Regions from separate parts of the Novosphingobium sp. NPDC080210 genome, predicted to be linked through region 1. Evidence: riboswitches for the same ligand, from Rfam matches in the RefSeq annotation. Region 1 holds a riboswitch; the other holds the start of a gene.
The links. A riboswitch is a leader RNA that binds a small molecule or an ion and turns the genes downstream of it on or off. The one in region 1 is predicted to bind S-adenosylmethionine.
Positions count from the first base shown of each region.

Region 2: another riboswitch for S-adenosylmethionine. It lies ahead of ACQKOE_RS13035 (DUF3293 domain-containing protein); the one in region 1 lies ahead of ACQKOE_RS16460 (hypothetical protein).

Region 1 covers NZ_JBNNWL010000013.1:198-6,201, reverse strand. The annotation lists gene ACQKOE_RS16465 (S1C family serine protease) at 78-1,382, opposite strand; SAM-I-IV-variant riboswitch at 1,625-1,717, shown strand; gene ACQKOE_RS16460 (hypothetical protein) at 1,787-2,218, shown strand; SAM-I-IV-variant riboswitch at 2,229-2,333, shown strand; gene ACQKOE_RS16455 (AAA family ATPase) at 2,385-3,833, shown strand; gene ACQKOE_RS16450 (hypothetical protein) at 3,941-4,282, shown strand; gene ACQKOE_RS16445 (hypothetical protein) at 4,279-5,628, shown strand; partial or broken gene ACQKOE_RS16440 (S-adenosylmethionine synthetase N-terminal domain-containing protein) at 5,625-6,004, shown strand, end outside.
Region 2 covers NZ_JBNNWL010000004.1:258,534-285,125, reverse strand. The annotation lists gene ACQKOE_RS13120 (family 1 glycosylhydrolase) at 1-989, shown strand, start outside; gene ACQKOE_RS13115 (hypothetical protein) at 1,043-2,341, opposite strand; gene ACQKOE_RS13110 (TonB-dependent receptor) at 2,456-5,026, opposite strand; gene ACQKOE_RS13105 (hypothetical protein) at 5,107-5,514, opposite strand; gene ACQKOE_RS13100 (FecR domain-containing protein) at 5,496-5,945, opposite strand; gene ACQKOE_RS13095 (RNA polymerase sigma factor) at 5,948-6,475, opposite strand; gene ACQKOE_RS13090 (hypothetical protein) at 7,079-8,548, opposite strand; gene ACQKOE_RS13085 (acyltransferase family protein) at 8,654-9,673, opposite strand; gene ACQKOE_RS13080 (hypothetical protein) at 9,657-10,034, opposite strand; partial or broken gene ACQKOE_RS13075 (ATP-binding protein) at 10,182-10,502, shown strand; gene ACQKOE_RS13070 (hypothetical protein) at 10,727-11,095, shown strand; gene ACQKOE_RS13065 (hypothetical protein) at 11,116-11,502, opposite strand; gene ACQKOE_RS13060 (tetratricopeptide repeat protein) at 11,731-14,826, opposite strand; gene ACQKOE_RS13055 (helix-turn-helix domain-containing protein) at 15,061-15,441, shown strand; gene ACQKOE_RS13050 (hypothetical protein) at 15,453-16,496, shown strand; gene ACQKOE_RS13045 (hypothetical protein) at 16,513-17,085, opposite strand; gene ACQKOE_RS13040 (hypothetical protein) at 17,301-17,864, shown strand; SAM-I-IV-variant riboswitch at 17,913-18,017, shown strand; gene ACQKOE_RS13035 (DUF3293 domain-containing protein) at 18,047-18,475, shown strand; gene metK (methionine adenosyltransferase) at 18,573-19,757, shown strand; gene ACQKOE_RS13025 (hypothetical protein) at 19,837-20,250, shown strand; gene ACQKOE_RS13020 (hypothetical protein) at 20,315-20,827, opposite strand; gene ACQKOE_RS13015 (outer membrane protein) at 20,894-21,460, opposite strand; gene ACQKOE_RS13010 (SprT-like domain-containing protein) at 21,756-22,529, shown strand; gene ACQKOE_RS13005 (TM0106 family RecB-like putative nuclease) at 22,564-25,875, shown strand; gene ACQKOE_RS13000 (hypothetical protein) at 25,893-26,592, opposite strand, start outside.

The sequences.
Region 1 (6,004 bases):
CCTATGATCGCTTAATGATGTCCCACTTTGACATAGCGCAAGACTGCGCCTCCAGAGCTTAGCGGGATAAGCGACAGCTATTCAGTGCTATCTGCAGAAACCCTCTCAAGTTTCGACTTGTGCATTCGCGCCACAATATGACCGCCTGAGAACTCTTTATATTCGGGTACCTGCCAGAAAATCATCTCAAGCTCCGCGCAGTCCTTTAGACCATCGAGGTACTCGTAAAGGTCGTCAATCCTGGTGAAAGAGCGTCCATTTACGTACTTTAGCCGGTCTGACGCCCGAACATCGGATGCACCAAGATCAGCCTCCGTGTCGAAGTCGACGGCGACCAGGTTCCCAGCGGGGTCGACTTCTGCATTATCGACACGCCATGGCTCGCTAATGATCACACCCGAGATATTTATCGCCTTGTGCCCAAGCGGATCAGGCACAGTCCGAAGATTTGATAAAACCTCGAGATCAGCGCCGCCTCTCTTCACGCCCACCTTAACAGGCTGATTGGCACCCCGCAGACGGTCCAACAGATCTGGGTAGGTCACGATGGCGGTTGAGCCATTGATGCGTACAATTCGGTCTCCCGGCAAAAGCCGCGAACCCTCTGCAAAACTGGCTACTGTGGGCTCCCGGCCATTTCGGCCAGTCGCGATATCGACTGGCAACAGTTTCGTATGAGCATCTCGGCCTTGCTTGAGCAGGTCTAGAAGATGGCAAATGGGGGGTACTGGCTGGGCCAAGCCTACCGACGTCGCGTTCTTATCTTCGGTGTCTTTGTAACTGTGCGAACTGACACCGACGACTAGGCCATCAGAAACCCTGATCAACGGGCCGCCGGAATTACCTGCATTAATTGTCGCGTCTGTCTGGACGAGTGTGAATGGCGGGAACCAGGATGCACCAGAAACAATACCGCGAGACGCAGTAAAATCGAGCCCCGAAGGGTGGCCATAAGCGAATACGGAGGCGCCAGAACTGGGCAGCCCTGAACACTCCAACTTAGCTGGGATGGCAGAAGCGGGTATTTCTCCGAGAGGGATGGCAAGGATCGCTACATCCATGAACGCGTCCACGTGGATACGTTTGGCTAGGACCGGCTCTCCGTCTTTAAAGGCGACAGTGATCCGCCCGGGCGAACGAGAAGCAACATGGGCATTGGTCAGGATCCATCCGCGCCCCTTATCAATCAAAAAGCCTGTACCGCTGCCTCGACCGCGCTCATCGTTCCTCAGACCAATGGTCGTCTGAACTTCGACCTTGACTGTGTAGCGCTCAGCATCAGCCAAGATCTCTTCCGGAGCCTTTGCCGGGCTAGATTTGGCCAAGACTACTTGCGGGGGGATTGCCAGCAAGGCGATGAGAAGTGCGAACTTAAAGCGCATGTATTAAAACCCCGCAGGACAAACCTTTACTTGTCTAACCGTGGCGTTGAACCAATGACCATGCAATTAGCACAGTTACCTACAGTGTCCTCTTATGACACACCAAAGCTTGCCAGCACCATGCGCTGTGCTTCACCTTGAGAACATCAGATCAATTATGTCATTTGAGGACATGGATGGGTTTGACTTGGGCGGCTGATAGTTGATTTTCGTTGCAATGAACGCAGCGGACGCTAGCTAGCAAGCATCGTCAAGAAGGGCTCTGCCCTGCCAACCGGCCAACTCCGGCATCGGTGGTTCAACGACGAGGCCCGAGGGCAAACATAGGAGGTAATGATGATAACAGCGCCCATTTTGACGTTCGCAGTTTGTTCGGATCTCATCCTGAACTGCGGATATAAACCATGCTGACTTCTCGCTATTTCCCAAGGCATGGATCACGCCTGATTGACCTTCGTGACGTGCATCCTGATTCTTTTGACGACATTCTGGGCGCGAAGATCCGGCGCTTGCAGTCAATTGAAGGCTGGAGTTCCGAGAAGCGGCGTCTCCAACGCGACCTTGAATCTATGAGTGCGTGGTTTGGCTATGTCGGATGGAGTGTCGATCCGAGAACCTACCTTGTTCATCAGGTCGGGCAATCGTTCCTTTACGATGTGCCAGTGAACAAGCGCGGAAACTTTGCAGTTTTCCGCGGCAAGCGGGTTCGAGTAATCTGCCTAGGCAGCGGCGCATTCACCCGCTGGGTAAGAGTTGGGCCGTTAAACTCACTGGATGTCGAGGCGCCTAGCCCAGAGATAAGCATCCAGCGGGGTCGGGAGCAGCTGAACCGGTAAAACCGACCACACCAAGCATAGCGAGTGGGGCTGACGCCTCCGCCAACCTGCCCGCCCGGGTAAGGTGGTTCCGCCAAACGGCGGCATGCGGCCCTAGGCAATCAAGCGGGGGAAGACATGGGATGCGGGCAGTCCTTCTCGGCCAACACCGAAGAGGACCAACAAAATGAACGCCCTGATAATTGACGAACCAAGCCAAGCCAAGGCGGGCACCGATGATGGACCGCGCAAGCTCCGCAAATTCCTGCCCGCCCTTGGGGTTTATGGCTTTGATGAGCTCGAGATCGCCATCCTGGCTGCTCTTGTAACTGAGGACCCGCTTCTACTCGTAGGTCGGTCAGGGACCGGCAAAACCTATTTGCTCAACTCCCTGTCCGAGGCTCTGTCCCTCGAGCACCGCCATTACAACGCGTCACTGATCTCCTTTGACGATCTGGTGGGCTTCCCGTTTCCAGAACAGGAAGCCGGCACTGTCCGCTTTCTGGAAACTCCAGCGACAGTATGGCCCGCACAATCGGTGCTGATCGACGAGATCAGTCGCTGCAAGCCAGAACACCAAAACCGCCTGTTCGCCCTTGTCCACGAGCGCAAAATTCAGGGCATCGCCCTTTCCAATCTGCGCTTCAGGTGGGCAGCCATGAACCCGCCGTCGGGTGATCAAGGTGGCGACGATGATTACCTGGGTTCCGAGCCTCTCGATCCTGCACTCGCTGACAGGTTCAGTCTCTTCGTCGAGGCAGCCGATTGGGAGCAGCTAAGCGAACAGGAACGCCGAGCCATTGCGACACCGGCTGGCGAAGGCCGAATTGCTGACGATGGTGGCGCTCTGGCGGTAGCTTTGACCAGATGGAGGCGCACATTCGAGGAGCAACTCGTCTGCTGCCCCCCCTATCTGCTGGACTATGTCACCGCCGTCACAAACAACCTTGTAGTTGCGGGCATCAGGATTTCACCTCGCCGCACTCGGTTACTTGCGCGCAGCCTGCTTGCAGCAAGCATCATCGCTGCAGAATGCCGCGAGGACGTCTACATCACGATTTTACGATGTAGCCTGCCTCACAGGGCCTGGGGCCAGCAGCTTTCGGCTGAGCTTGTCCAAGCCGCGCACCGCGCGGCATGGGACACTGCAAACAGCACGCAGGCTGCCTGGGTCCATGCCTTTCTTGCAGAGCCTTCCATTGCACGAAAAGTAGAGATCCTGCTCACCCGGTGCCCCTCATCTGACGCCGGCACGCAGGCCGTTGCACAGTTGCTTGCGACAGAACGAACTGAGAGGGCTGCGGCCTTTGCCTATGTCACTTATCCGGCAGCATCCGCCGGGCGCCTTCCTATCGGTGCGGAGGGAGTGAATGACCTCGCCCGCATAGCAGCCCCAATCCTTGAGGTTGATGGCCACCTCGAGTGGGGCCAACCGCCGGGCACGAAAACTAGCCACCCACCCAAGCTCACTAAGGTGGCGCTCCACCTACAGAAGCTCTCAGGTGCTCGCCTATCGCGTGCTCGGCAGTTTCTTTACCATTGCCTCGTTGAGCAGATCCCCATCGAGCGGCCTGAACAGCTTGAAGAGGACATTCATGCTGCGGTTGAATTGATCCGTTCGCGGGTGCAGCCGTGATAGCGATCAGCCCCGGTTCGGCGCGATATGCCAACTCAGGCGCTCCAATGAGCCGATGGCACAGGGAGCACCTCACGAGCTCTCTCCTCGGTCCAGGAGATGCGTTCGTGAAGATCCCGCTCGTATTGAGGGTGGGCATCTGGTTTGGAATTGGAGCCAGCCCTCGCGAATTCATGGAAGAGCTTCTCAGCGATGCCGGCTGCCGGTCGCCTGAGGAACTGCGCGACCTGTTTGACCACCCACCGAGACGCCTGATGGCGCGCCCGGCGCCAGAGCACTTTACACCAAAAGACGTCCGGCTCGAGAGGCCAGAAGTGATCCTGCGTGAAGCCCTGATCCTCGGGCTATCGACCAGCTCGATTTATGATCCTGAGAGACCGGTAATCTGGACTGAGGTGAGCCTTGGGCGGCGCCTCGAACTCTACGATCCAGGGAGCTTCTATCAATGAAACCTGATCATTTCCTCGCACTCTACCGCGAGCTCATCGACGAAAACCCCTTTGCAGTCAGGGCGGTTCTGCGGATCCTCGAGGTGACCTTTACCGAGAGTGTTCCGACCCTTGCGGTGAGCTGCGAGGCTCAGCCGCGTTTTCTGGTGAACCCGCAATTCATCGCGGCTCACTGCAAGACCGAGACCCATGTGAAGGCTGTCATCGTGCATGAGTTTCTGCATGTCCTGCTGCGGCATACCGAGAGCTCTGCACATCTTTCGCGCGCCCGCCACATTGCCTTCGACGCCGTGATTAATGCGATCATTTGCCGCACACAGGGGGAGGATTGGGCATCATTCTTCCGCACGTACTATGCTGAGGCCGCAGGGTTTACCAAGCTGCTTCGCCCCCCAACTCCTGCCGAACAAGTCGATTTACCACGCCTCAAGAATGTGTCTGCGGTCGATCGGGCCTGGAAAGGGCTCTACGCCGGAACGCTGGTCGCTGATGACATTGCTGAACTGGCCGAAGAGATTGCGAGAGCACAAGCAAAGGCCGGTGCTACGACAGCCCAACCGGCCGAAACCACTCTGCATGGAGACCTGATCGGCAACCACGAGGAATTTGGCGGCCCATTGCCAGGACCAATTACAGACGCGCTTGAGCAAGCCATGCGCGAAATGAACGGAGCTGGCATTTGGCGCGGGCAACGCGCCGGGCTGGGAAATAGCCAAGCCCTCGTTGACCTCGAAAAGGCAGCGAACGATCCTGTCCGCCAATGGGAGAAAGCTGCGCTGGAAATCTTGCGGCGCCATGTTCTTCCTGATCCCAAGGCTAGGCGCGCAGTGGGCGGGACCCACTCCATCCAGCTGCCGGTTCTGTCCCCTGGAGATCGCCGCGCATTCTTAAGATCGCTGTGGGACCCCATCCTGCCTCAATCCCGCTGGGAGAGTGTAGCCGTGCGAAAAGGCGCCACTGCTCAGGTTTATCTCGATGTCTCGGGCTCAATGAATTCTGAGATGCCAGCGCTCATCGCATTGCTGACAAGGCTCGCCGGCCACATCCGCAGGCCTTTCTGGGCATTCAGTGATGAAGTCGTCCCAGCGCATATCCAAGCTGGTCGTCTGGTCACTTCAACGACCGGCGGCACCAGTATGGCCTGCGTCTTGCGGCACGTTATCGAAACGCGTCCCCGAGCAGCTGTTGTAGTCACTGACGGGTTCATCGAAGGGCTCGACCCCAGTCTCGTCGCCGCGGCGCGTTCTGCTGCCCGGCTGCATGCGATCATCGCAAGGCACGGATCGCCCGCCGCCTTGAGAGCGGCCGGTATTCCTTACACCCAATTGCAAAGGTATCCTTCATGATCCGGTTCAGTGAAGCCGCTCTTCCCGGCCACCCAGATAAATTCTGCGACCTGGTTGCCGACGCTATCGTGCAAGAGGCGACCAGGCTCGATAGGGATGCCTATGCCCAGGTAGAGGTCTCTATCTGGTCAGATCAAATGTGGATTTCGGGCGGCGTGGTAACCAGCGTTCCGTTCGAGCGAGACCTTCCCGAAATCGTAACCGAAGCGGGCAGATCGATAGGCCTCGATGGCTCCAACTGGATTGATGCCAGCAGGTATCGAATTCATTCAGCGCTCTGCCTGGAAACTCGCGCCCCCGCACCTTGGTCCCACCACGTCAACGATCAGTGCGTGATTACAGGCTGGGCCGGATACGATGAGAAAGTCTCCTACCT
Region 2 (26,592 bases), on a different contig from region 1:
GGCATCCGCTTGCAGCGCAGCCGGGCTGGTGGCGTCGGCCGATCCGGCTTGAATATCCCGCCGTCCGCCGTCCTGCCCCGGCCGTGCAGCACCGGGCGGACAGTTGCAGGGAGCGTGCGCCCATGGGTCGGCCCCTCCTGATCATGGGCGCGACAGGAACCCTGGGGCAAGCGTTCGCGCGGGCCTGTACGCTCCGCAACATACCGCATGTGCTGACGGCGCGGCACGCGCTCGACATCACCAGCGAGGCCAGCATCGGGGCTGCGCTGGACCGGCACGATCCCTGGGCAGTGGTGAACGCCGCCGGCTGGGTACGGGTCGACGAGGCGGAAAGCCATGCCGCCCGTTGTTTTGCGGCGAACAGCGACGGCCCGGTCCGCCTTGCGCGGATGGCGGAGGAGCGGGGGCTTGCCACCCTCAATGTCTCAAGCGACCTCGTCTTCGGGGGCAAGGCGGAAGGGGCCTATGTCGAAACCGACGCGCCCGACCCGCGCAACGTCTATGGCGAGAGCAAGGCGCGCATGGAGGAGGGACTTCTCGCCCTGGCGGGGACGCATCTCATCGTTCGCACCGCAGCCTTCTTCTCTCCCCATGACGAGTTCAACTTTGCCGTCGCGGTCGCTCGCGCCCTGACGGCGGGGCAGCCGTTCGAGGCCGCGGCGGACCAGCGGATCACGCCGACCTATGTGCCGCATCTCGTCAGGGTCGCGCTCGACCTCCTGATCGACGGTGAGCAGGGCCTCTGGCACCTCACCAATGAGACGGAGCTATCATGGGCAGAGTTCGCGGAAGCCGTCGCGGACAGCCTGAACCTGCCCCGGCATCTGATCCGCGCCGTGCCGGGCGCCCGCCTGAACCAAATGGCGCCACGCCCCTCCCGCGTACCGCTCGCGACGGGGCGCGGGGCGCACCTGCCGTCTCTTGCGGATGCCCTCGGCGAGTTTGCGCGGCATGAGAAGAGGCAGCAAGCGGTGCGCGAGCTTGCATGACATGCAAACGGCCATGGATCCGAAGACCCATGGCCGCCGAACATTCAGCCGTCTTACATCCAGCCGTCGAGATCGTCGGGGATGTTGCTCAGCGTACCCTTGCCGGTGATGGCGTTCAGATCGAACGGCTGCGCCTCCAGGAAAAATTCCAGCTGGTCACGCGATGTCACAAGCGAATTGATCACGCGGACTTTCAGGCCTTTGAAGTTCGGGCCGTCGATGCGCAGCGCCTTCAGCGTGACTTTCGATCCATGCGGTATCTTCACGAAGCGCGGATAGTTCAGCAGGCGAAAGTCCGGCTGAACGATCTCAAGCTCGACGTCGATCGGGCCAGCATTCGCGATCTCCATCTCGCCTGAGTTTCCGATCAGAAACTCTGACGGCGAATATTTGGTGAACGACATCTTCAGGACCGCGTTCATCACCGTTTGAACATTCTCGCGCGTGCCGAAGAAAGTGTCGCGGAAGAGGCCGACCGTACGACGCTTTTCCAGCGCATCCTTGAAGGCCGCTTCATCCTCTCCCTGCGTCAGGAACAGGGTGGCGACGCGGTGATCCATCCCCGCCGCCTCCTGCTCCAACGCGGTCCCGAGATGAGCGTCCGTAGTCGCCGCGATATAGAGGTTATATTTCAGGGCCACGTCCATCGCGCTGGGGTGGATGAAATCGCTTTGCGCAACCTCAATCCCCGACAGCAGACCCTCTGAAAACATCCGTTCGAGGAACGGCGTCACCACTGCCTCACCAGGGGAGGAGGAGGGGATGGTCGGATGATTCCACTGGCAGATGGCGCCCTGCCGCTTCGCTTCGCGGAACCGTGCTTCCAGATCTTTCTCGTCCGCGCTGGTCCGGTTCCAGTCGACCCGGAGCTGCCCGCCCGTCTGCTTGAAGGTGCTGTAATGGACTTTCCCCGGGTTCAGCGCATTTGCATCCTTGAGGAAGTGACAATTGAAATGCCCGATCGCGCGCGTGATCTCCGACCCGAGCGAGAGTTTCATGCCGCCGAGGCCAAGCATGCCCGAAGAGATGAACGCGCGGCCGATTTCATAGCTGCGGTTCTTGTTGGTGCCGGTGTCGCGGATCTTTGGCGTGATGATGTCATGTTCCGTGAAGGACACGAACTTAAGCCCGTCATGCGCCGCTTCTGCGAGGCGAAGCGTCGGCCAGGCCGAGCCGTCCGAGAATACGGTGTGCAGGTGCAGGTCGCCGGCGAAAATATGATGTCCGTCCTTCGTATCGGGGAAGATCAGACGCGCGGGCGACGGCGGCCGCTGATCGGATTGCGTCACGAACTCGGCGGAAGCTTCTCCGGCGGTGAACAGCCCTGCGAGCATAGCGAGAGCGGAAACCATTGCGCGGAAGTTTCTATGCTTAACCATAAGATCTCCTGATGAAGGTGGTGTTTGATGAATGGGCTTTGATATCGGTCGTGAAATCAGATTCACCGCACCCACATTGCGCTGGGTTCAGAACTTGTATCCAAGCGTGATGCCATAGGTGCGCGGGGCCGCCGGGAGGTCGGTGCTGGTCGTGGCGGAGTTGAATCGGGAGAGCGGATAGTATGTGTCGGTCAGGTTGCGGACCCAGGCCGTGGCGGAGATATTGTTCTGATACCGTAGTTCTACGCGCGCATTGCCTATGAAGCGCGACTTGGTCACGGCGAAGTTGTCGATGTCGAAATAATATTTGGACAGATACTGACCGTCGGACGCGAGGATGACATCCATCGTATCCGAGGCATGGATGGTATATTCGAAAGCACCGTTCAGGCTAACGCCCGGTGTGAACGGAAGCCGCGCATCCGCACGACGCAGGCGTTCGACGGGATTGGTCGAGATGACCTTCTTGATCTCATTGCCGAGATAGGCGCCGGAGATTTCCAGCTTCAGATCGTCGGTCGGCCTGATGGTCGCGGACAGTTCCGCGCCCCAGCTCTGGGCGTCGCCCGCATTGACACGCGTGCCGCCGGACAGGACGCCCGCGGCAGTGGTGATCTGCGTGACCGCCGTCGTCTGAATATCCTTGTAGTCGTTGAAGAAGATCGCACCTTCAAGCTGAAGGAAGGCACGGGGGGGAAGGATCTTGAAGCCCAGCTCATAGGACCAGACCGTCTCGGCACCGAACGGCGCGGATTCGAGGTCGTTGCTGGGCGTGGTGGCATCGAAGCCACCGCCCTTATACCCGCGCCTGATGGACGCATAGATCGACGAGGAAGGGCCGAAATTCTTGCTGCCGTAGATACGGCCGGACACCTGGGACTTTCGGATGTTACGATCGAACTTATAGGGCAAAAGCGGGAAGATGGCCGGGAGAAGCGATACGCCATAGGGATCGAGGCCCTGCGTCAGGCCATTGAAGTCGACCTTGTCATGCGTGTAGCGGAGGCCGCCGCCGATCTTGAATCCGGAGTCGAACGCCCAGGTTCCATCCCCGAAGACGCCGAAGCTTGTCCGCTTTTGCGTGTAATCGCCCTGGATGATGCCGCGCGTCGTGTCGAGCATCGTAAAGGTCTGGTCGATGCGAACGTCGTCGTGAAATGCCGTCGCGCCCACGATCCAGCTGAACCGCGACGTGTCGTTCTTCTGGAACCGAATCTCGGCATATTCCTGATCGTCTTTGTCGCCGTAGAGGATATTGATCAAACGGATAGGCACCCCGTCCCCATTGTAGATCGCGAGGTGCGAGACATGGCTGTATCCGCCTGTCAGGACGAAGGTGTAATCGTCACCGACGCTCTGCTGCAGACTGCCGGTGATACCATAGCCGGAAACGTTCAGCTTTGTCGGCACGTCCGAATCGACTTCATATCGCGCGTTCGGGGCGAAGCCGTTCTGGGTGACGTTGCGGCTGGGCTGCAATGCCCCGCCGGTCTGCTTCGTACCGTTGACCTTCAGGAATATTTCGGTCCGGTCGGACGGGTTGATCTCTATGATGGCGCGGCCGGCGATGCTTTCGGATCGTGCGACGTCACGGTTCATGCCGGTAACGGGCAGCGGCGGGATGCCGGCAGGCGGCCTGAAGGTCGCGACGGCATTGGCATTGCCGATGTCCGTCATGTAGCCGTCCGTCCTGGTGTATAGCGCGGCGATACGGGCGCTGACGATCGGCGAGATCGGGCCGCCGACCGCGCCCTCCATGCGGGCCGTGCCGAAGGTCGCCAGTTCGGTGCTGACATAGCCGTTCAGCTTGTCGCCCGGACGGCGGGACAGGATGTTGATCGCACCTGCGGTCGAATTCTGTCCATAGAGGGTTCCCTGCGGCCCCTTCAGGATCTCCACCCGCTCGATATCGAAAAATTGGCCGGTCGCGAGGATGGCCGACCCCTGGTAGATGCCGTCGATGTTGAGCGAAGTTGCAGGATTGCCGTTGGGGCGCAAATCGTCAAAGCCAACGCCGCGGATGGTGAAGGTCGGCATGTCACCACCCGACACCTGCACCGTGGCGAGGACGCCGGGCGTCTGGCTCGCCAGGTCGACAAGGCGGTCGGCGCCGCGATTGCGGAGCTGCTCGCCGCCGAAGGCCGACAGGGCGACGGGGACGTCGACCAGGCGCTGCTCGCGACGCTCCGCCGTGACGATGATGTCCCGATCGCCTTCCGCCGCTTCGCTCTCGTCAGCGTCGGGGCGGGACGTGCCGGCGCCGCCGGCGCTCTGCAGGGCGATCGGCATCGCGCGCGGCGACGCCGTGGCCTGCTGCAGAACGACCATGTCGCCGACCAGGCTGGCGGTGTAGCCCGACTTGGCGAGGAGGCGGGCGATGGCATCGGACGCCTTGTACTTGCCCGATATGCCGGCGCTCATATGGGAGCCGACGTCCCCGGACGAGGCGACGACCTGAAGCCCGGTCGTTGCGGAAAACGCCGACAGGGCGGCGGACAGATTTCCGGGCGGAATGGCGAACTGGAAGCTTTTGGCAAAGCTCCCCGCTTCCGCATGCGCTGAACAGGGCGCCGCCGTGGCGGCAATGGCGATGGCGACGTGCAATGCACGGTGAGAAATGTGAGACCCCATGTCGTATCCCCTTGCGAGCACCATCATGTGCTCTCCTTCGAAAGACGCGGGGATCGCCAAAGCCGGACACTGTTTTTTCAGCCCATAGTCTGGCAGGCAGAATTTTCTTATAATGCCTTGTGGAAGCGCAAGATTCCCTGATCGGCCCGTACATCGAAGCCGTTCGCCTTGCCGATGACGGAGAGGAGTGCGGCCGGCCGATCCGTTCGAAAGCGCCCCATGATCGGGATCGCCGCCAGCGCCGCTGGCGGAGCACTGATGACGATCCCGCCCTGCCGGTTCAGAATTTCGACCAGCGTGCCGAGCGTCATGCCGTCAGTATCGATCCATCCTTCCCGCCAGTCGGGACGGGAGGCGTCGAACGGCTTGGGGCGGTCGACGGTGGTGTCGTGGACGAGGCTCTGCCAACCGGCACGCACAGTGACCGCCTGGGGCGACCCGACCGGCTTCAACAGAACCGCTCCGCGCGCCACGGCGAGACTGGTGCTGGCGGATGTTACGTTAAGGTCGAACACCGTCCCAGCACCTGCGCCTCGGCTCGGCCGGCATGGGCGATGAAGGGGCGGCTGGCATCGTGCGCGATGTCGAACCGCGCTTCCCCTGCGATCAGACGGGCGTAGCGGCCCCGGCTCGTTATGGTGACAGTCAGATGGCTTGCGCCGCTGAGTTGCACGAACGACCCGTCTTCCAGCCGGACGTCACGCCGCTCTCCGGGCTTCGTGCTGAACTCCGCGGCCGTATTGACCGGCGACCGAAAGATGGTGAGGCCGGTGATGGCCAGAACGACCGCGCCGAGGCCGCCCGCTATGGCTGCCTTCCGGCTGGCGCGCATCTTGCGGATATCATCATTGGACAGGCGCCCGCCGTCATGGACGCGCGTTAGCGCTTCCTTGAGCGCCAATTCATCGATGGGGGCGTCGCTTCGCGATAGGCTGTCGTCACGCATGGCTAGATCCTGCTCCAACCGGTCAGTTTCCGCTTGGCGAGACCCTGTCTTATGTCGCTGTGCGCACGGAAGACATGCTTTTCCACCGCCGATTGCCGCATGTCTAGGTCGGTGGCGATAACCGCGGGTGGATGATCGTCCAGTCGACGGCGGAGGAAGATTTCCCGTCTGAGCGGCGGCATGTTCTTCAGGATGGCGACGATCGCCTCCACCCGCTCGCGATGAAGCAAGGCCTCATCAATGCGCGGCATGGGGCAGATAAAATCTTCCTCTATGGGGCAAGTGGCAGGCATGCGCGAAAGACGGCGGAAATGATCGTTGATCAGGTTCTGCGCGACAGAAAAACAAAAAGCCTTGAGATTGGCGATCGTGCCGGTCTGCCGGTACCGGTAGATGCGCAGATATGTCTCCTGCACGATATCTTCTTCGTCATTGCCATTGCGCAGTCGCCGGGCGACAAAGCGGGTCAACTCATCGCGGATGTCATCTTCCTGGGCCAGCTCATAGCGAGCTCTGACGGTGGTACGCACGATGCACTCCTCATAATGCGAAATCTGAAGGGAAATGGCGCGCGCATTTACGCTGCACCGCGGTGCGCCGTTAGACCGGGACCATGACGTCTGAGTGACTACGGTCGCAGACCTGCGATGGATGAAGCCTGATGCGTAGACGGCGGTGCCGACTTGCACATCGCGATCTCGCCCTTTGCCAAGCCCCTTTTTATCAGTGTGCGGACTGGCTGATGAACAGCCCCGCTGAACGCACGGTCGGAGGCACCTTCACGCGCGGAAGGCGGTTCTAAGAGTCATATCATCACGGTATCGAAATAAATTGACCATCACCGATCCACGGATCCTGCCTGATGCCTTGGAGATAGAGAAGGCGGACATCGTGCGCTGGACTTCCGGTTGAAAGCCATTTGGAGCGCTAAGCCATGGCGCGCAAGCTGGGTGCATTACCCGCAGCGCGCAGGCCGTATAGCGCCGCTGCCCTTATCGCTGTTCGACATTTTCGTATGAACCGTGGATCCGGGACCATGCGGCTTCCAGCGTTGAGACCGTCCCATGGTCGGCTGACAAGATGCAAGGACCAATGATGACATCCACATCGCATCTCATTGTCAGAGCGGACGGTCAGGACGCATCCACTTGTTCGGCCTCGTTGCGGGTGGGGTTTCTATCGGAGGGAAGCGGAGACTTTGGCTCCACAGCGATGCCGAGAGCGGAAAGGATCATGGCCCGCACAGCAGTACTCTGGATGACTTCCCTCGAAGCGTCGCTCGCCTCTCCCGGCCGGTGCCAAAGGAGGATGCCGCGGGGCTGGTGATATCCCGTGCCGACGTCGCGCTTGAATCGCTTGATCCCGGCCTCCGCAAAGGAAATCCTCTCCTTCACGCCGCCGCCGGAGGGGCGTTCCACATAATTGTCCATGCCTTCCGGCGGCTGCGCCAATCCGAAATTCAGGGTCCTGTTTACAAGGTTGACCTTGTAACAGAGGCGTCTTCCTCCGGCGAATGTCGCAGCTTCCACCAGCGACGCGAAACGCCCCGCATCCTCCGGCGTGTCGAACTCGAAATTGAAATCCGGGTGCATTGCGAGGTTCGAACGATAATCTCCGCTAAACCCGATTGCCCGGACGAAGGCTGGAACGTCGATGATGCGGGCCTGATCGCCGCCGGAGCGGAAAACGGCTTCCTGTCCCATGCTGCTCGCGACGATCAAGGTTCCATCAGTCCGGGTGATATAGTCAAGCAGATAACCTAGCTGATAATCCGCGACATCCATCGCCCGCTGTATATTCTTCGCCTTCAACCTGTCTTCATCGGAGGTCAAAGTGTATTGGAATTCCTCCGGGAAAGCATGCTTCCAATATCGATGCATCATGCCCGCGACATGATTGGTGAAGAACGTCGTGAACTCCGGTTTGGTCCGATGCAGAAGATGCTTAAAGACATCAAAGGCGATCGGCGCCTGCATGATCGAGCGACGCGACTTGTAAAGTGGATTGATCTTTTCAAGAATGACCTGCCGCGCGAGAGCGAGAACGGTCGACAAAGACAAGCCGATCCGAACCAGGCCGAGCATCAGTGTTGCGAGCTCTCTGCTCGGTTTCACGTCGGAGACGATCCCCCCATCCAGTGCTGTCTGGCGAAGGTTGAGCATCTGGAACGGCCTGCATTCGGGCGGGATCGTGCCCGGCTGCGGCGCGAAAGTGTCGGGGATGTAGAAGGCGTACGCGTCGTCGGGCGGGGGAGGATAGGATTGCAGGCTTGCAAAAACACCGACCCGCTTCCCGGCTTTGGCGGCGGTCTCCCACACAGGCGGGAATTCGCTCGCTCTCGTCAGATCCTGATTAAGGAACTCAATTCCATGGCTGCGATTGTCCACCCCCCGATGCAATGTCGGCCACGTTACCCAGGGATGAAGTTCCCCCACATCTGTCGTAACAGTGGTGTAGGATCTCGACATGCCTAAAATATTCGCGAAGTTCCCATGAGGATTTCTTCCAATGTACCAATCAACAACTTGCCAGGATACCTCATTTAGCTCGTATAGAATGACGGGCGTTCCTGTAACAGGTACATCAAAATTCCCGTCTGTCATGAGACGCGTACCTTCTGCCAAGGTGCATTCATGTTCTTTGTATCAAAAGAAAAACATCTCAGCAATCATTTGTTAAATTTGGTCGCATTTCACTTAATTCCTGCCCTAGCTTGCCGGGAGAGTATGGCTTCGGACGGAAGGAATAACTTTCGATTTCAGGGAGGTTGATGCCAATGCGAACTCCCTCGCCGTTCGGACTGCCGCCTCCCACCCAATCCACAGAACGACGCTTGCCGACATTCCGAATAGCCACATGCCGAACCCACCTTGGGCGGTGACATGCATGATGTCCTCGTAAATCTCGAAGAAGAAGCGGTGCCAGAGAAAGATATGGAGGTTTGCCATGGCGACGATCGTGATGAGCTTGTGCAGGATGGCGGGGACTGCGATGTCCCTTACAAAGAGGAAAATAAGGGTCCCCGCAATGAGGCAGTAGGCAGGTAGTTTGGCGGCCCCGTAAACGAGGAAGCTGCTGGCAATCGCCAGGGCAGCCATCGCGACCCTGTTTCCTTTCGGAGTCCTTGAGGGATCGGCAAAGAAGTAGAAGCACCAGCCGAGGCAAAAATTCCAGAACCGGGAGTAGGGCAGTGTAGGATGGTCCAGACCATCTGAATAGTTGTCCAGATAAAATCGTAGCAACACGGATGCGACAAACAGCAAAACGACGGAATAAGGGAGTAGCTTCCGACCGAAATTCCGGATGAGACCGATGTAGGACAGGATGTAGACGACGATCAGGATCTGCATCATGACCTGCGGATACCAGGTCGGAAACTTGGATATTCGACCGTCCGTGAAGAGGTTTCGGATAAACAATAATTCTAAAACATCGAATTTACGTAAGATGATGAAGAAGAATAAGACCATGAAGAAGCTGGGTAGCAGGATGGATCGCCCGAAGCCGATCAATCGATGCCGCATCTGTGGGAGCGAGGGAGCGTCAAGCACGAACTTCGCAAAAAAATAGCCGGAGAGCGCCATCAGGACGCTCATGCCACCCGAGAAGTTAAATCCCAAAACCTGGTCGATATCGGGGTTGGCATGGTTCAGCGCCACGAGGGATATCGCCGCCGCACGCAGGACGACTCCTGCCTCCATGCGCCGCGTCTTAAACATGGGCGACATGTTTGAGTTCCTCCAGTTCGGCAAGCGAGAGTTGATCCCAGCGCGGGGGGATGAAGCCGAGATATCCTTCCAGTGCGATGCTGGCATTAACGAACGAGAGCGAGTCCGTTGAGATGTCGATAAACCTTGTCTCTCGCCCGATCCTATCTGGGCTCTCCGTGCCAAACTCCTCGAAGATTTCGAAGATGCTGGTGGCCGCGACGTCGAGAAGGAGAATGTCCGCGCAATGGTGCGCAATCCGTCGCGAGGCGAGGCCCAGGAAGGCGGTTAGCTTACGGAGGCTGAACGGTTCGTTGTTGAACCCTTCGAACATCGCCTCGAATGACGGCGCTTTTTCGCGGGATGGCGCGAGACCGTCCATCGCCTTAAAATCATATTTGCCGTTCGACAGGCGCGGCAGGGCTTGGACCTGAACAACGGTGCATGCATGGGGGGGCAGGTGGATCTCGCCCTGCAGAACCTGATCAATGATGGCGAGTTCATCAGTCCGTGCCGTGGTCAGCGTGGTCTGGTGACACGCCTCGAAGAGGAGACCCGGATCGGCAAAGGCGGGACCCTGGCGGCGCAGCTGTCGCGGCTCGACCTGATCGTTCTCGACGAGCTCGGTTATCTGCCGTTCGCCCGCTCGGGAGGGCAGTTGCTGTTCCACCTCATCAGCAAGCTTTATGAGCGGACCAGCGTCATCATCACCACGAACCTCGCCTTCGGCGAATGGCCGACCGTGTTCGGCGATCCCAAGATGACCACGGCGCTGCTCGACCGCGTCACCCACCACTGCGATATCGTCGAGACGGGCAACGACAGCTGGCGCTTCAAAAACCGCAGCTGACAGCCACCTTCGGCGCCTTCAAAAATCTATCTTGCGCTGCGCGCGCCTCCGGTCGGGCTACGCCCGCCCTCCGCCGCACGCAGCGCAAGGCCATCTTCAACAAACCAGCATCATATTATCTGAAAAGGGGGTCCCTCTTCGACGCCGATCGGGGGTCCCTTTTGAACGCCGTTTGACACCGGTGGGGGGATATCCCTGCCGCGAAGATGGGGTAAGAGTAGCCCATGGACGCTGCCGATCCAGACCTGCCTGACGCTGCTGTTGAACACATCAGCCACATGCTGACGCTAGCCAAGAGCAAGCATCAAGAGGCCATGGCGTTGCTCGGCACGCCTGATCCGAACGCACTGCCACGCCTCCGCGAAGTGCTTCGGCTGCTGGAAGAGGTCGAGCTTCTGGCAGACGACGCATCTACCTACGTCGAGACTGACGTGATGAAGGCTGCGATCAAGGATCTGCATTTTCAGCAGGCGGCCGTTCAAGCGTCGATAGCGCGGCTTGAGAGCGTGAAGGTCCAGTCCCCATGGGCGACACCGTGGCCGTGGTTTACCCTGATCGTCCTAGCGCTACTGATCGCCCAGGCCTGGGCATGAAGTGTTCGGCAAGCCCGGGGTTATTTGAAAGCTTTATACAGCGTGTCTTCGAAGGACTTCATCAGAAGTGGTACGACCTTACCCTCCTGCAGCCATTCGAGTGCGGTTAAGCGCGCCATGAGCTGAGCGGTCTCCAAGTCGCCCCTTAATTCGGGGCGCTTGAAAAAGTTTAGAGCCGTTGCGAGTGCCAGATCATGGGTAGAATAGGGGATTTCCCCCTCAAACAGCCCTCTCGCAATGTCGGAAATTTCAGATTTTTCAACCGCGCCCATCAAGAGGGCACTATGAGCCAAATCTACTGCCATCCCGAGGTCGGCCCTGCGCGCTTTGGGAGGGCGATCCCCGTAAGCTGCCACGATGAACTGATCTAAAAGGGTCTTTGGCTTCTTTTTGAATAGACCGAACATCATCCCCCCGAGCGTTATACCAGGCAAATAGCTTGCCTGCCGTGCCAGAGATTAATGAGGGAATTCAGCCTAGGTTGTCGAGATTAAAGCTGTGGCCAGCACAATAACGCATGTCCCCGATTGGCATAGCGTCAGGTAGTCCATGTGCGGCCAAACTAGAAGTGCCGCTAGGGATGTCTCAGTCTGATTGAGCGTGTGCATGCACCCCACTCGGGAACATCATTGGATCTATCGCTGAGCCCCAATCGTTGCCGCTAGCTCTTTGGCAAGTTCCTTCCCTTTTGCCATCTCATCGGCAGACATCCTGCTACAAATTTCCTCGATCCCGCCTTCTGCCCCTTCATATTCCTGCTCGGCTGCCAATCGGAGCCAAGCATATGACTTAACACGATCAACGGGTGCGTGCTCGCCATGGCCGTACATCGCCGCAATGTTATACTGAGCAGCGGCATTACCCTGGAGGGCCGACCGCTCGAAATACTCTGCTGCCTCTTCGAGATTTTGGGGCACGCCATTCCCGGAGTACAGAAGCCATCCTAAGGAAAATTGGGCGTCGGGAGACCCTTGGTCAGCAGCTAATCTGTACCACTTCGCCGCCTCTTCATAGTCCTGCCGGAGCAATTCCCCAGCTTCGTATGCAGCAGCCAACTTCCTCTGCGAATAGGCAGAACCATTCTCTGCTGCCAATCGATGCCAGTGCAGACCTTCAACCTCATTCTGAGCGCATCCGAGGCCTTCATCCAACATGTAGGCGACCATTGCTTGGGACTCGCCATGGCCTTGAGAGGCGGCTTTACGAAACCATTGCAGAGCAGTGCTCAAGTTTCGCTCGACCTTATCGCCTCGGTAAAGGATTTGGGCCAGCTGCACCTGCGCTGCCAGGTCATCATTGAGTGCCAACTTGTAAACGGCCTCGACATCGACCTCCTCGGCTTCTTCTGGAACACCGCCAAAAGTCCAATGGGCCCAGCGGCGGCCGGTCTCGGCTGCAGCGGCTCTAACTGCGGTATCGACTAACGTGGCATCCAGCGGCCAATCTATGGGCGAACCATCTGCGGCCTTGGCATTACGCAGAAAAATGAGAATTGTCGGAAACCAGCGTCCCTTGATGAGCGCGAATTCGCCTGATGCTCGGACGGTTTGGATATCGAGCCCGAGCTGCCCTGCGCATGCTAATTTAAACGCCTCAGCATCAACATGGAGACGTTCTCCCTCCGTGTGCCAACGTTGCTTTTCCTCAGCGATTTCTGAAATGTTCTCAAATGGAAGGCCGTCCTCAGCCTGGTCACCCAGAGATGTCGGGGCGCCAAGAGTAACCTTGACGCACTTTGTTTCCTCGAAAATCCGGTCGTTTAGATAAATGCTCTGAAGGATGGGCGCGACCGCCACGTAAGGGCAGCCACCAGCTTCCAAATTGACCCTAAGATGGTCTAGCTCTTGCTTCCAGTGCGGCCTGACGCTCGGGAGAACGATCGGAATCTCTCGACGAAAAATGGTCTCGCCATTTTCCAAATCATAGGCCGTTGCCTCAAAGCAATCTGCTAGCCCCGTGTATAGGTTGCCATATGCTGCCAGGCGGATCCCAAATTTATCCTGCGCCACAGGAGAGTGGTAACGTTCTGCAATCCAGACAGCAGCTTTAGCGTTTAACTCAGTCATTACGCTCTGAGCGGTATACAGCGCATACCCGAGGGGACGAGGAGACCTAACCCCAATGGTTTTGTCTCCACACGCCGACTGCAGTGTTTCGTTGGCTTGAGAAGACCACTCGACTTTCTGATCCTGAGGGTAATCCGGGAAGTCCTCAGTCTCAAAGCGATAGCCGACAAGGAAGCGCAATTTAGAAATCTGACTCCGCTGAAACACTACCTCATCAAGAGCCGTCTCCTCACGGGTGGCTGCGGCATACATTGTGATATCAGCTTCCACTGCCGGCTTATCTTCGTCAGTCCGCCACTTTTGCAGCATAGCGTGGAGAAGGCGAGTGGAGGCAATCCTGTTGAGGTTGGACCACGTCATGATCACTGGACAGAACTTGAACTCCTGACCATCCGGAAGTGGTGGGATTGCCTGGCAAATTTCGACGATCTGCTCGTCGCTAGTCTCAGTATCACATACCACCGGCATCGCGATGATTTGGCCCCAAGTTGCTCCGTTAGGCCCGTCGCAACGTTGGTTCGTGATTGCGGCTTCCCCTCGAGAAAACACGAACTCCCAGATGGCGGGTACCCCACGTTTGGTGATTTCTTCACCGATTTTGGAAGCTAGGGAAAAATCGCCACTGATGCCTATCGAGGCATCGATAATCTCGCAAAGCGCTTCGTTTACATTCGGGTCGGACTTCCTCGGCCCCTTAATAAGCTCCCAACACCTTTCAGTCAGGTCGTCGCTTATCAGAATGCCTTTGGCATCAGGCAGAGTGCATATACTCCAAATTCGGAGCACTTCAGGCATAACCCTGGGTTCGTGCTCAAGACTACCAAGATGAAGCATTCGGGAGGCAATTTGACGCGTGAAATCGTCAATTGGCACGGGCTTCAGAATGGCCAAAAGTTCCTCGCCCTGTACGCTGGCATAAGGAAATGGCCGCTGCCCCGTGAACACAAACTCCGTTTGAACGTTTCGGCGTAACAGGGCCAAGCCCGAAGCCAGTTTGCCGAACAGTTCATCCTGCCCCGTATGAACAATTTCTTCGAGCCATTTTAGGTAGAACTCAACCGCTGCACTACCAATAAAGCCGGTGTGGCAAAGGCAGGCCTCATTGATTTCATCTTCAGAGAGCTGGTGCCGCAGGTCCCAAAGCAGGCCCGAGCAAACTCTTGGGTCTCCCGTGCTCAAAAGACCGCCAAACGCAGCCCCTCGGTTAACCGGAAGCTTACCCTCGATCATGCGGACAACATGACGAGGAACGAGCATCGGGTCGGCGCCTTCCTCGATTTTTGCCACACTGACGTAATCAAGTGTGGCCGTGGAGACTATGCCGCGATCCGCATCTCCCAGGACGAAAGGCACATATGTTAGAGCTGTGCAGTCTTCGAAATATTGAGTGAAGGTCGAAATCTCTTGGAAGAGTTTTTTTCTGAGCTCTAGCTCAAGCCCGTCATCAATAGCCGCTTTATATTTCTCAATGGCATAATTGACGCTTTCGGGGTCGGTGAAATAGCCGATCCTCACCAACTCACCCATCAGCGCATCGATCAGCCCACCGGCTTTAAGAAGTGCCTTCTCGCGCGCACTGGGGTCCTCAATCTCCATCGCAAGCTTTTTGAAACCTTCAAAATCCCTGCGAACCAGCGGGTTCCAATTGATGCTATAACCCGTCACTCTTGCCCTCACGTATTCATTCAGATCACTCGAGGTCTTGATTCGAGGTTGATCTATCCGCCTGAGTCTGGCTGCGAACGGCTTTGTGCTCAATAGCGTTGGGTAAGGTTAAGGCGCTGTTTTGCGGCCCAGCCCGTTTGAGTGCAATCAACAATGTCCCCATTTGGCATACGCCGTCAGCGGACTGGGTGCACAAACCTTGACGTGGATAAAGGTGTTGCCTAGTCAGGCAACATGCAACACTTGCTCAACAGTTCAAAAAGCGCCTCGCTAGGTGATTACCTGCGTCAGAAGCGCGAAGCACTGGCGGTGGATGATCGAGCGTTCACGTTGCGCCAGTTAGCCATGCGCTGTGGCGTAACGCCTGCATATCTCTCCCGTGTTGAGCGTGACGAGGTCGCGCCGCCAGGTGAGGATACACTACTCAAGCTGGCGTATGAGCTCGGAGAAGATGCCGATGTCCTGCTGGCTATGGCCGGAAAGATATCAGCCGACCTCCGACAGGCGATTCTCTCTCGCCCCAAACTTTTCGCGGATCTGATCCGCTCAATCAAATCCATGCCTGACCAAGCGGTGCTCAAGATCGTGCGGGATGTGCGTGACGGGCAATGGTGAAAGGAAGTCCGATGCCAACCCTTGAGGATGATGACCTGATTTTCCGCTTCCCGAGCATTGAACCGGACGCGCAGTTTTCGATAAGCTTCATGCGCACGTTGCGTATTCCGGACACCGAGCAAACTTACTTTTTGCCGCCGGGCTTGGGCACGTTCCCACTGCGTCATGTTGAGGACTACGCTAAAAATCTGCCCGCCCACACCTTGGATCGCGGCGGGGTGATCATGCCAATGTGGCAAGCCGAGGCCATGTGGATGAGCTTCAACAACGATGGCCCAGAATGGTCTGATGGCAACTCCATGGAGACCGGCTTTGGTCTTCCGGTTGCGGTCAAAATTGCAGCGGGCAAAATCAACGCGGTGTCAGGTGAAAGTTGGCGCCCAGGCCTCCATCGCGACCCTCAGGACTATGTCGTATCCCCATCCCAGCCATGGCTTGACGGTTTTGCAATCGAGAAAGGCGTGATCCGCCAATTCGTCGCTATGCCCCTTGGCGATGGCTATTCGGTTGAAGAGCAGCTTACACAAGCTAGTGAGTGGGGGGGCGTTCAAATATCGGTCACACCACTCAAGGCGTCGGTCTGGAAAAGGATCAAGGCGGCAAGTGGGCCTGCGATGCTGATGGACGCATGTCTGAGCAGGTGTTGCGAAAGCGTCGAGATGGGCTTGGGGGCTGGAGGGCGAATGCACCAGGAGATCTATGAGGACGCTTTCAATCTCGAGGATTGGGATTGGGATACGACGGAACGTGTGTTCGTTTCGCTTATCCATGCGAAGGACTGGACGGCAGTTACCGGTGAGGCGGCTCAAAACGAGCCCCTCACGGCGAAGGACTACACTGCGGCAGGGCTTCCGTGGTTTGATTACTATGCAAAGGACCTAGAAGCTCTGCTAGGTAGCGCTGCATTGGCCGGCGTGAAATCCATCGCGGAGACATTCGCAGATAAAACCGGAGCACAGCTCGTTGGTTCATCTGACATCACTATAGGAAAGCCCGTGACGCTCGCCCCCGACCTTCCAGGCCCAAGACCTGTGAGATCTTCGAGCAGTTGGTAGCGGACGATTGATGTGCCTAGGTCATAGGAGCTGGGAGCCAGCGATCAAGCAGGTCTGACACGTAGCCTTTATCGAGCATGTGGCCGCCTCCGGGCACGACCGTTACCGGGATCCCGGCAAGTTCGCCTAAGCGGCCGACTTTTGCAGGTTCGCTCTGCCAATCGGATTCTCCAACGTGAATTTCGCAGCGGGATGGTTTGGTAAGTTCGCCGCCTTGCGCAAGTTGGAGGAGCCGGTCGGCGAATGGCGGAGAGAACCGTAGCCCATTCCCAGGGGCAGCAGTGGCCCCAATAATAGGAGAGAGCAGTAGGACTTTGCCTGGAAATGGTTCCAGCAGTGTTTGCGCATGCAGGAAAAGGTAGGCTCCAAAGGAGTTCGCCACGACTAACCCATTTTCGCTCCAGAACTCGTGTTTGAGATCCTCGGCGATCACCTGGATCTGATCCGAAAAGATCAGGCGCTGGAACTCTCCGAACAGGTGCTGGCCGTAGACGGTAAGCCCACGCCTTTGGAGAGCTAAACCAAGCCCCTCATCAACCCTGCCCCCGCGACCAGGGAGGTAATATACTGTCCCGTCATGATGGCTCACTGCCCATCTCTCCGTGAGACATTTGCGGCCGAGCCAACAATGTCGCTTAGCGCATCTCTAATTTGTCATTACTTGGGCTGAATTCAGGCCGAGCGTCAACTAGGGTAGGAGGAGTTGTGACCTCAATTGACACATCTAGAAAGCCAGCCCGTTGCGTGAAAACTGGAGCCGCTCCATAGATGTAGGTGACTTTCGGTTCAAAGATTGGCTTACGTATGTCTAGTGAACTTCCTCTCCCTCAATCCTTATGGAGCGCGCGCGACGCGGCGATTAGCAGCCTTTATAAGGGCGTGGCGGACCCATCAGCTGAGGAGGAAATAGAGGGCTGGCTGGATGAGGATGGCGCTTCTGCATTTTACGAGTTTGGGGATGCCGCGCTGGGGACAATGCATTCCCTAGAAGCCGAAGACACAGAAGTTAGAGATCGTCTCGATATCGAGCCGGAACAGCCAATTACTGATGCGCACCGTGCAGCTTACGCACGTTTGGAAGTCGAAAGTGCCAGGTCTGAGTTTTACGGGCCATACCTAGAAGGGTACCCGATCTCGGATCAGCTCGGCAACAAAGCAGTCTTGGCCGCAAAGTCATACTGCTGCGGACAAGGTGGCTGGGAGTTCGAGTGGTTTGGCCTATTTCTAACTCCTGAAGCTGCAATGAAAGCTGCGGTCGAAGAGGGGTTGTTCGTGGACAGCTGGGTGCCTGAAGGTAGGCGGCTAGAGGATTACACAGATCAGGAGTTAGCCGCTTTCGTGGGTGGCCAGAACTTTCACGGGGACTGATCCGGGTTTGCAACCTCTTGCATCAGCCGCGCGGAACAGTTAACAAAAATGCGTCATCAAGAGTTGGGTCGACACCCACGCCAACCTGCCGATCCGGGCAAGGTGGTTTTGCGAAAGCAGATGTGGCTCTTCGGAGCAACGAAGCGGAAGCCGTGTCGACCCTCCGTAAGGAGGGTTTTTTTATGTCTGTTTCTGAAGTGCCGGCAGAACTGATTGAGGCCTACAAGCGCACGCAATATCGCGCATTCGCGGACAGCGGCGAAATCGTGCTGAGAATTGGCGAGCCTTCGAGGGCCGCAGCTCAGCTGGTCGGTGCCGCCGGAGCATCCGGCGGCGCCTTTATCACTGCTGAAAATCCGCTCAGCGTCCAACTCCCGGCAGCCGAAAACGCTGTCCGCCAAGGCGAGCTGCGAAAAGATCTCCTCAAGCTCGGTGCTTCCGTTTTTGAAGGAGCCGGTCAGGGCGAAGACCCCAGCTGGCCCGCTGAGGCCAGCTATGCGGCGATTGGCATCAGTCGGGAGCAGGCGTGTGAACTGGGACGCAAGTATCAGCAAAACGCGATCGTATGGTTCGATGCTAGCGGAACGCCCGAGTTAATCGTGCTCCGCTGATTTTCTGAAATAGGGCTGGCCCACCCACGGGCTGGGGGGATTTGTTCCTGATTGCCACCCCCGACGTCGTCGAAATGGCTAAAAATGGAGACTTTCCATGTCTGTTTTCAATGGCCTGTTTACGTCGGAATCTGTGTCTGCGGGACACCCCGATAAGCTTTGCGATCGGATTTCCGACGCTGTTCTCGACGCATTCCTGGAGCGGGACCGTAACGCCCGCGTCGCCTGCGAGACCTTTGCGGCCAACGACAAGATCATCGTTGCCGGCGAGTTTCGAACTGAGAGGGTGGAAGATTTCAAAGCCGTTCGCGCTGCCGCTCCCGGGATCGTCCGCGAGGCGCTCCGGCAGATTGGTTACGGTTCCGATCAGTACGATATTGATCCCGCCACCTGCGAGGTCGAGGTTCGCTTCAATCACCAAAGCCCAGAGATCCAGGCAGGTGTCGATGGAGGCGAAACGACGGGTGCTGGTGATCAGGGCCTAATGTTCGGTCATGCTGTGAACGAGACCGAGGCCCTGACACCCCTAGCTTGGTCCCTAGCCACGGATTTGATCCAAAGGGCAAGCACCCTGATTGTTCCTGGCAGCGGTGTGTTGAAACCCGACGGCAAGGCCCAGGTGACTGTCCGCTACGTTGATGGCGTTCCCGTTGGGATCGATACCGCCGTGCTGTCCTGGCAACATCGGCCGGACATCTCGATCAAAGAAGTCCGGGAATACCTCGCCGCCGAGGTGCTCGATCATGTGATCCCGCTCAGCATGCGCACTGATAGCTTCAAGGCGTTTCTCAATCCCGCTGGCCCCTTCACTGTGGGTGGTCCCAAGGGCGACACAGGTCTTACGGGTAGAAAGATAATCGTCGACACCTACGGCGGGGCATGCGCTCATGGGGGCGGCGCCTTTTCCGGTAAGGACCCCACCAAGGTTGACCGCTCTGCAGCCTACGCGGCACGCCATGTGGCAAAGAACATTGTCGCGGCTGGGTTGGCTAAGCGCTGCACTGTGCAACTGGCCTACGCTATCGGTGTGGCTGAACCGGTATCGGTAAGCGTGGAAACTTACGGCACTGGGGTGGTCGCCGACATAGAGATTGCAGCGGCGGTGACTGACATTTGGGATCTTACGCCGGCGGGCATCATCAAAGAGCTTGTTCTGCTTCGCCCGATTTACACCGGGACAGCAGCGCTCGGTCACTTCGGTCGCTGGAAGTCGCCGGAGCTTTACCGCTGGGAGCGGCTGGACCGCTTGGAGCAATTGATCGAGAAAACAGTTCGAAGCTGAGATCGAAGGGATGCTTGGACTCGACCTGCCAAGGATTTTTCGACCTTTCTTCGACAATTACAACGACTAGGTAGATGACATGACGTGGAGCAAAATTCTCTCGCGTGAGCAGGGCACCATGGCGGATACGTGGACAGAGTATCTCTGCGCCAAACCGGCAAATGACGGATTTGTCCTGGGTGTCTGCATTTACGAAATCGTCGATTACATTCCGGGAGAGTGGTTCGATGACGATGGCGAACCCTTGCCTGAATTTCGAGATGCCAAAGGCGATCTTGTGCTTCCTGCAGAGTTCAATGGGCGGCCCATCGAAGGCCACGATGGTGAGTGGTTGCTTGGGCCGCTAGACCAGTGGAATAATGAAGAAACTGCATACGTGACGGAACTGTCTCATAGCTCGGTGGCTGAAGCTCTAGAAATATTGGATTGGAAAATTTCCGAGGCCAACGAAGTGCTCTCTGCACTACATAGCCTCGCGTCAGAACCCAAATAAATCTTCTGCTTTTGCCGTTAATGAAGGCGTGCCAGCTATGTGGCACGCCTCCCCATCATCATAATCAGTATGGGATTGCTTCAGCCGTAAAGGCGTTGACGAACTGTCCGGGCTGCATAACCGCAGAGCGACCGCTGACGAGCCATGTCGCGAATACCGCCGCGACCGTGTTCCCTTTGCCCTCCTGGCGATGGACGCCGCGCATCGCATAGTCGCGCCCTCGAACGTTCACCTTCTCGAACGTCACCTCAAACTTACCTGACTTGCCTCCAACGGCTTTGCCGGTCTTCCAGGTCACGGTGGCAACGACCTGCGAGCCACGAGGGATAACAACGACACCGCCATCAGTAATGTCGTTGACGACTGTGAAGCCGACCTTTTGGCCGACCTCGACATGCTTTGATGAAATCTCGGCATCAGGGGTAACTGAGATCAAAGTGCTAGCAGGCAGTGCTCGCGAAACGGTCTGTAGGGCCGTTACCGTTTGCGCGGAAGGAGCAGCAGGCGTGGTCTGAGCACTGGCCTGGTGACTGACGGCTGCAACAATTACAGCCAGAGCGAAGCGATCGATTTTCATGAGGAAAGCCTTCTTTAGGGAGAAAGCCCCCAGGGGTGCCTATAAACACCCCAGGAGGCTGGGGTGTCAGAAGCGGTAGCCGACGCCGAAAATGGCTTGGTTACGGTTCACATCGTCAGAGCCATAACGGGTGTAGCGATATTCGCCTTTGACGAACCACTTCTCGGCAATTCGCTGTTCGAGACCGGCGCCGAGACGGATGCCGTCGCTAGTGCCCTTCTCGTAAGCCCACAGGCCATAGCCAGCAGCTGCGCCTTCGTACCCAGCATTGCTGTAGCCAGCCTTGAGGTAGCCTAGGGTCGTCTTTCCGAGCTGAACGCCAAGGCGCGCGGAAAGCTCGATGTCACGGCGAGCAACCTGAGAATACGCTACACCAAAATAGACGCCTTCATCCTTTGCGGACGAATAGTCCAGATTGGCTTCCACACCGACAATCACGCTCTCCCCCACTGGCACGTCGTAGCCGATGCCCACACCAGCAGTTGCTCCATCGACTGTGTAGACGCTTGAAACGGCATCGTATCCACCGTGTAGGTCAACACGAAATCCCTCAAACCCCTCAGCGCTGGCCGGGCTTGAGACAATAAGGGCTACCGGCGCGCACAACGCCGCACTGAAAATGCGAAAGTTCATAAGGATCCCCATGAAGAAAAGTGAAGTGGGACCACGAATCATCTCGTGGCTGGATTTGCCTTAAGGTGCAGCGATGCCAGCGAAGGACACTTCAAACTTCGCGACCTGGCTGCTGTGACCCGGACTGGCACTGATGCTCCAGTGCGTTCAAGAATGCCATTTGGGGACATGGTTGAGATGAGACCAGCTTGGGCCTCACCCACTTGAATGCCAGAATGACCTCTTCTGACACTCAAAGAGGGTAAGGTCCGTGCGCGATCATTAGAGATTCGCACGCCACGAGATCCCACACAGCATGCTTGCCAGACCCGTTACAGTTCAGACGCCCACGCTCTATTTTTATCAGCAGCTTCAGACTGCCTTCGACCACTTTAACCGGACGCTGTTCGAGGGGACTCTAGGCCAATGCCTGATGACGGTTCGATCAAGCAACCGCCATCACGGTTACCACCACGCTCAGCGTTTCATAGCACCAGGCGGCGAATTGATTGGTGAACTTGGCCTTCACCCTGGATACTTCACAATCCAGCCCGTCGAGTCCGCTATGGCAACGTTAGTCCATGAGATGGTCCACGTCTGGCAGCACCAGAATGGCAAGCCAAGCCGCTCAAATCCTCACAATCGCCAGTGGGCGGACAAGATGATTGCAGTTGGATTGCAGCCTTCGCATACAGGCCTTCCTGGCGGTCGTGAGACGGGTCACGCCATGTCCGACTACATCATACCGTCTGGTCCGTTTCTCCATAGCTGCAGGCAACTGACAGCTGAAGGGTTCGAGCTGCCGTGGCTTGACCGTCATCTGCCACAGCCACCAGAACGAATTCAGCAGTATCAAGCATCTTTGGCTGACGCTGGAGTGCAGATGGAGTTCTCTGCTTCACCCTTGGAGGGTTTGCCGCAGGAGGTCGACGGAAAGCCTGTCGTTTTTGCGCCAAAGCCAAGGACGGGAAAACGCAAATTACGCTACGAGTGTTCAGGCTGCACTACGCGTGCATGGGCCGAAGAGGGGGCTGACATTTTATGTGGTGTCTGTGAGGTCTCTCTTATTTGCGCGACCGACCAGAACTGAATATCTCGTAACTTAACTGCTTGAGGGGGAATGAATGAGGCGTTTTGAGGGAAGGATCCTTTTATCGGCTACCGATCTCATGCGCTTCATGGGCTGCTCTCACGCGACATATCTCGACCTTCAGTATATGAATGGCGCTGTTGGGCTTAATCCGTGCGAAGACAGTGACGACGCCGCATTGCTGCAGGCCCGCGGCGACGCGCACGAAAAAGCTCACCTGGAGGCGCTAAAAGCCCGCGGCCTGAAGGTACTGGAGATAGACCGCGGGGATCTGACTGAAAATGCGAATCTGACCAGAGAACTGCTCGCTCAGGGCGCGGACGTGGTTTTTCAAGGCGCATTGCTCTCCGGCAACTGGGGTGGCTGGTCAGATTTTTTAGAGAGGGTCGATCGGCAATCAGACCTCGGAGCATTCAGCTACGAGGTCGCTGACACCAAGCTTAAGCGCAAACCTCATCCCAGCCATGTGCTTCAGCTCGCGCTCTACTCCGATCTTCTCGCCGACATCCAGGGCTGCGAACCTGAAAGCGCTCATGTCGAGTTGGGGAACGGGGACCGTGCCACTCTTCGGCTGAGCGAATTCAACGCGTATGCAAGAATGGCTAGAGAGCGTCTTGAGCTCTTTGTTGCCAATCCTGAGCCAACGCGCCCCATGCCGTGTCGGGACTGTGACCTTTGCAGATGGCGGGATCACTGCGGGGCGCAATGGGAAAAGGAAGACAGCCTATTCCAGGTTGCAGGGATTACCCGCGGGCAGGTAATCAAACTGGAGGCAGCCGGTATAAAGACGATGGCCGATCTGGCGCAGTCAGCCCAACCTGTAAAAGGCATCGCTCGAGACACCTACCAGAAGCTGCAAAGCCAGGCTCGCCTGCAGCATGATCGAAAGAATGGAGACCCCACGGTCGAGTTGCGGCCTGCCCAAGCCGGTAAGGGCTTTGAGCTAATGCCCGATCCTCAGCCTGGAGACCTTTTCTACGATATCGAAGGTGATCCTCATTTCGAGGGCGGGCTCGAATATCTGCACGGCGTCTGGTGCGAAGGCCAATTCACGACTTTTTGGGCCCACGATCATGTCCAAGAGGAGCAAGCTCTCCGCGAGCTATTTGATTTCTTTGAGGACCATTTGTCGCGATACCCTGCGGCCAGGATTTATCATTACGCCCCATATGAAATCACCGCGTTAAGGCGCCTGACCTCGCGCTATGGGGTGGGAGAGGCATTACGTGACCAATGGCTCCGTGAGGGGCGGTTCGTCGATCTTTATTCCGTCGTTCGAGGGGCCATTGTCACCTCCGAACCTTCATACTCAATTAAGGCACTTGAAGTGTTTTACGGGATTGAGCGGGAGGGCGAGGTCAAGACTGCTGGCGGCTCCGTGGTTGCCTACGAAAAGTGGCGGGAGAGTGGGGATCAGGCAATCTTAGATGAGATAGCCGATTACAATCGCGTAGACTGCGTCTCGACAGAGCAGCTTCGGAATTGGCTCGTAACATTGCGCCACGGGGCTTCTATTGCTCAGGCCACGGCACCGATCACCGTTTCTGAGGTCAATGAAAAAGAAGAGGAAAAGCTGGTGCAGATTGCGCAGCTTGAGGATCTTCTTGCTCAGTCTGGCCTGGACGAGGAGCGCCGGGACGTCCTGTTCAGCTTAGCTCGTTTCCATGATCGTGAGCTGAAACCGGCTTGGTGGGCAATTTTCGACAGCTTCGATCGCGATGAAAACGAGCTCATTGAGGATTTTGACGCGCTCGCGTCCTTAGTAGCTGTGAACGATCCATGGACGATCAAGAGGTCTGTGGCCCGTACTTATGAATATCCGCCACAACAAACGAAGCTACGGCCTGGCAAGAAGGCGAGCGTTCAGGGTGAAGATGGCAGCATTCGGTCGGTGACTGTCGAGGCCATTGATAAAGCCGAAAGCCTCGTGACCCTCAAGATAGGCGCTGCTAACTCCGCTGTGCTGCGAGATGAATTGCACCTTCATCCTGATACCCCGCTTGATACATCGACGATCAGCGCAGCTGTCCTTGATGTCGTGCGAGATCAGTGTGGCCCCAGGTCTTATGCCGCGCTTGATGATCTGCTTGCTCGAAATCCACCTCGCCTAGCCGGGCAGGCCGGTGGCCCCATCCTTCAAGGGGGGGATCTCGTAACGGGGGTGGTTGATGCTGTTCTCAAAATGGACGGAACAATTCTCCCAATCCAAGGACCCCCGGGGACAGGGAAAACATATGTCACCGCTCGGGCAATCCTGGCTCTGTTGAGGCAAGGAAAGAGGGTTGCCGTGGCATCGCAGGCCCATGAGGCGATCCGTAACGTCATCAGCGGATGCCTTTCGGCTTGGGAAGGATCCGACTTTCCGTTCACGGTCGCTCACAAGGTTTCGGACGCCGGTGAAATGGATTACCCAAAGAACGGCCCAGTTGCTTGCCCCACCAACAATGACGATGCCGCGTTGGCTTCATCCCAGCTGGTAGGTGGAACAGCCTTCTTTTTCGCGCGCGAACAAAACGTCCAAAAATTTGATTGGCTCTTTGTCGATGAGGCTGGACAGGTGTCACTTGCCAACCTGCTCGCAATGGGACGCATTGCAAGAAACATCGTGCTAGTCGGCGATCCACAGCAATTGCCGATGGTCATCCAAGGCTCACACCCGGAACCTGCAAATCGCTCATGTCTTGAGTGGCTGTTGGGGCATCACGCAACTGTGCCTGAGGACGCGGGGATCTTCCTTCCGATCACGAGGCGCATGCACCCCAAAGTCTGCGCTTTCATTTCGGAGCAGGTGTATGAAAGCCGCCTACTTAGTCATGAAGCAACCCAACTTCAGACCATTGATGCACCGGGGCTGCCATCGGCTGGGGCTTATTGGGTCCCCGTGCAACACGCTGGAAACGCCCAAGTGGCTGACGCTGAAGTTAGAGCAATAAGAGCCGCGATTGACGCGCTGCTAGGCAGAAATTGGACATCCTCTGATGGAGCAAGCCGACCGCTCGTCGAAAAAGACATCATAGTGGTAGCCCCCTATAACGCTCAGGTTCTGGCGCTTTGCGAAGCCTTACCCACTGGCGTAAGGGTCGGGACGGTCGACAAGTTTCAAGGGCAGGAGGCGGCTGCATGCCTTGTGTCCATGACTGCATCTTCTGCCGACGAGGTTCCTCGTGGCCTTGATTTCTTACTCTCACGCAATCGGATCAACGTAGCAGTTTCGCGTGCGAGAGCATTGGCGCTTGTGTTTGGCTCTCCGCGACTTCGTGAAACCAAGTGCGAGACCGTTGAACAGATCCGCTTGGTAAATGTGCTTTGCGCTCTACCAGAGCTGCATCTCTCGATGAGCCTCTGAGCGCGGCGCAAACCGGCCTAATCAACGACAGGGTAATATGGTCTGCCCCACTCATGGCTCGGATTATCCATTAGGATGTCGATAAAAATCGGCAACAAAACCCCTAAGAGCGCCGCTCCATCCTTAACCTGTGACCTGTTGACACTACTGTTCCACGTCGCGCCACCATGGATCAGTTGGTTTCGTAAGACATATAGCCGATCAAAAAGGACCGACAGTATCTTAGCGGTGTCTTTGCGCGCGATCGCACCATTAATCGCACGCTGACTTGTGGACATGCGATCAGCCCAATCTTCATACCCTGGCACACCGTTCTGGTGCTTCCAAAAAGCCAAGAAGATGTGACGATTTGCGAGTAGAAGTCTGATTTCTTGAGGAAATCTCTGCCAGACTGCTCGGTAGAGCCTATCGTCAGAATCAAGCCGAACAACCGCCTCAAAAAAGGTCTGAAAGACGCCTCGTTCGCTCTCGGTGTCACGCTCAATGTCCGCAGCGTAGGCGGCGTTGAAACCAATCCAAAGCAGAATGAATCGAATGTCGGGATCGTTGGTTTCAGCTTCTGCGCGGCCGAGCCAGCTTAGCGCTCTATGCACCCGCAAACCCAGGTCCTCAGGAAAACTGCCACGAATGGCCCTCTGCTTCTCCTTCAAGTGGGTAAAGGTGCTATCACCTCCCACTTCCTGACGTTGACCTTGCCCCATGCGCTTCCTCGAAATG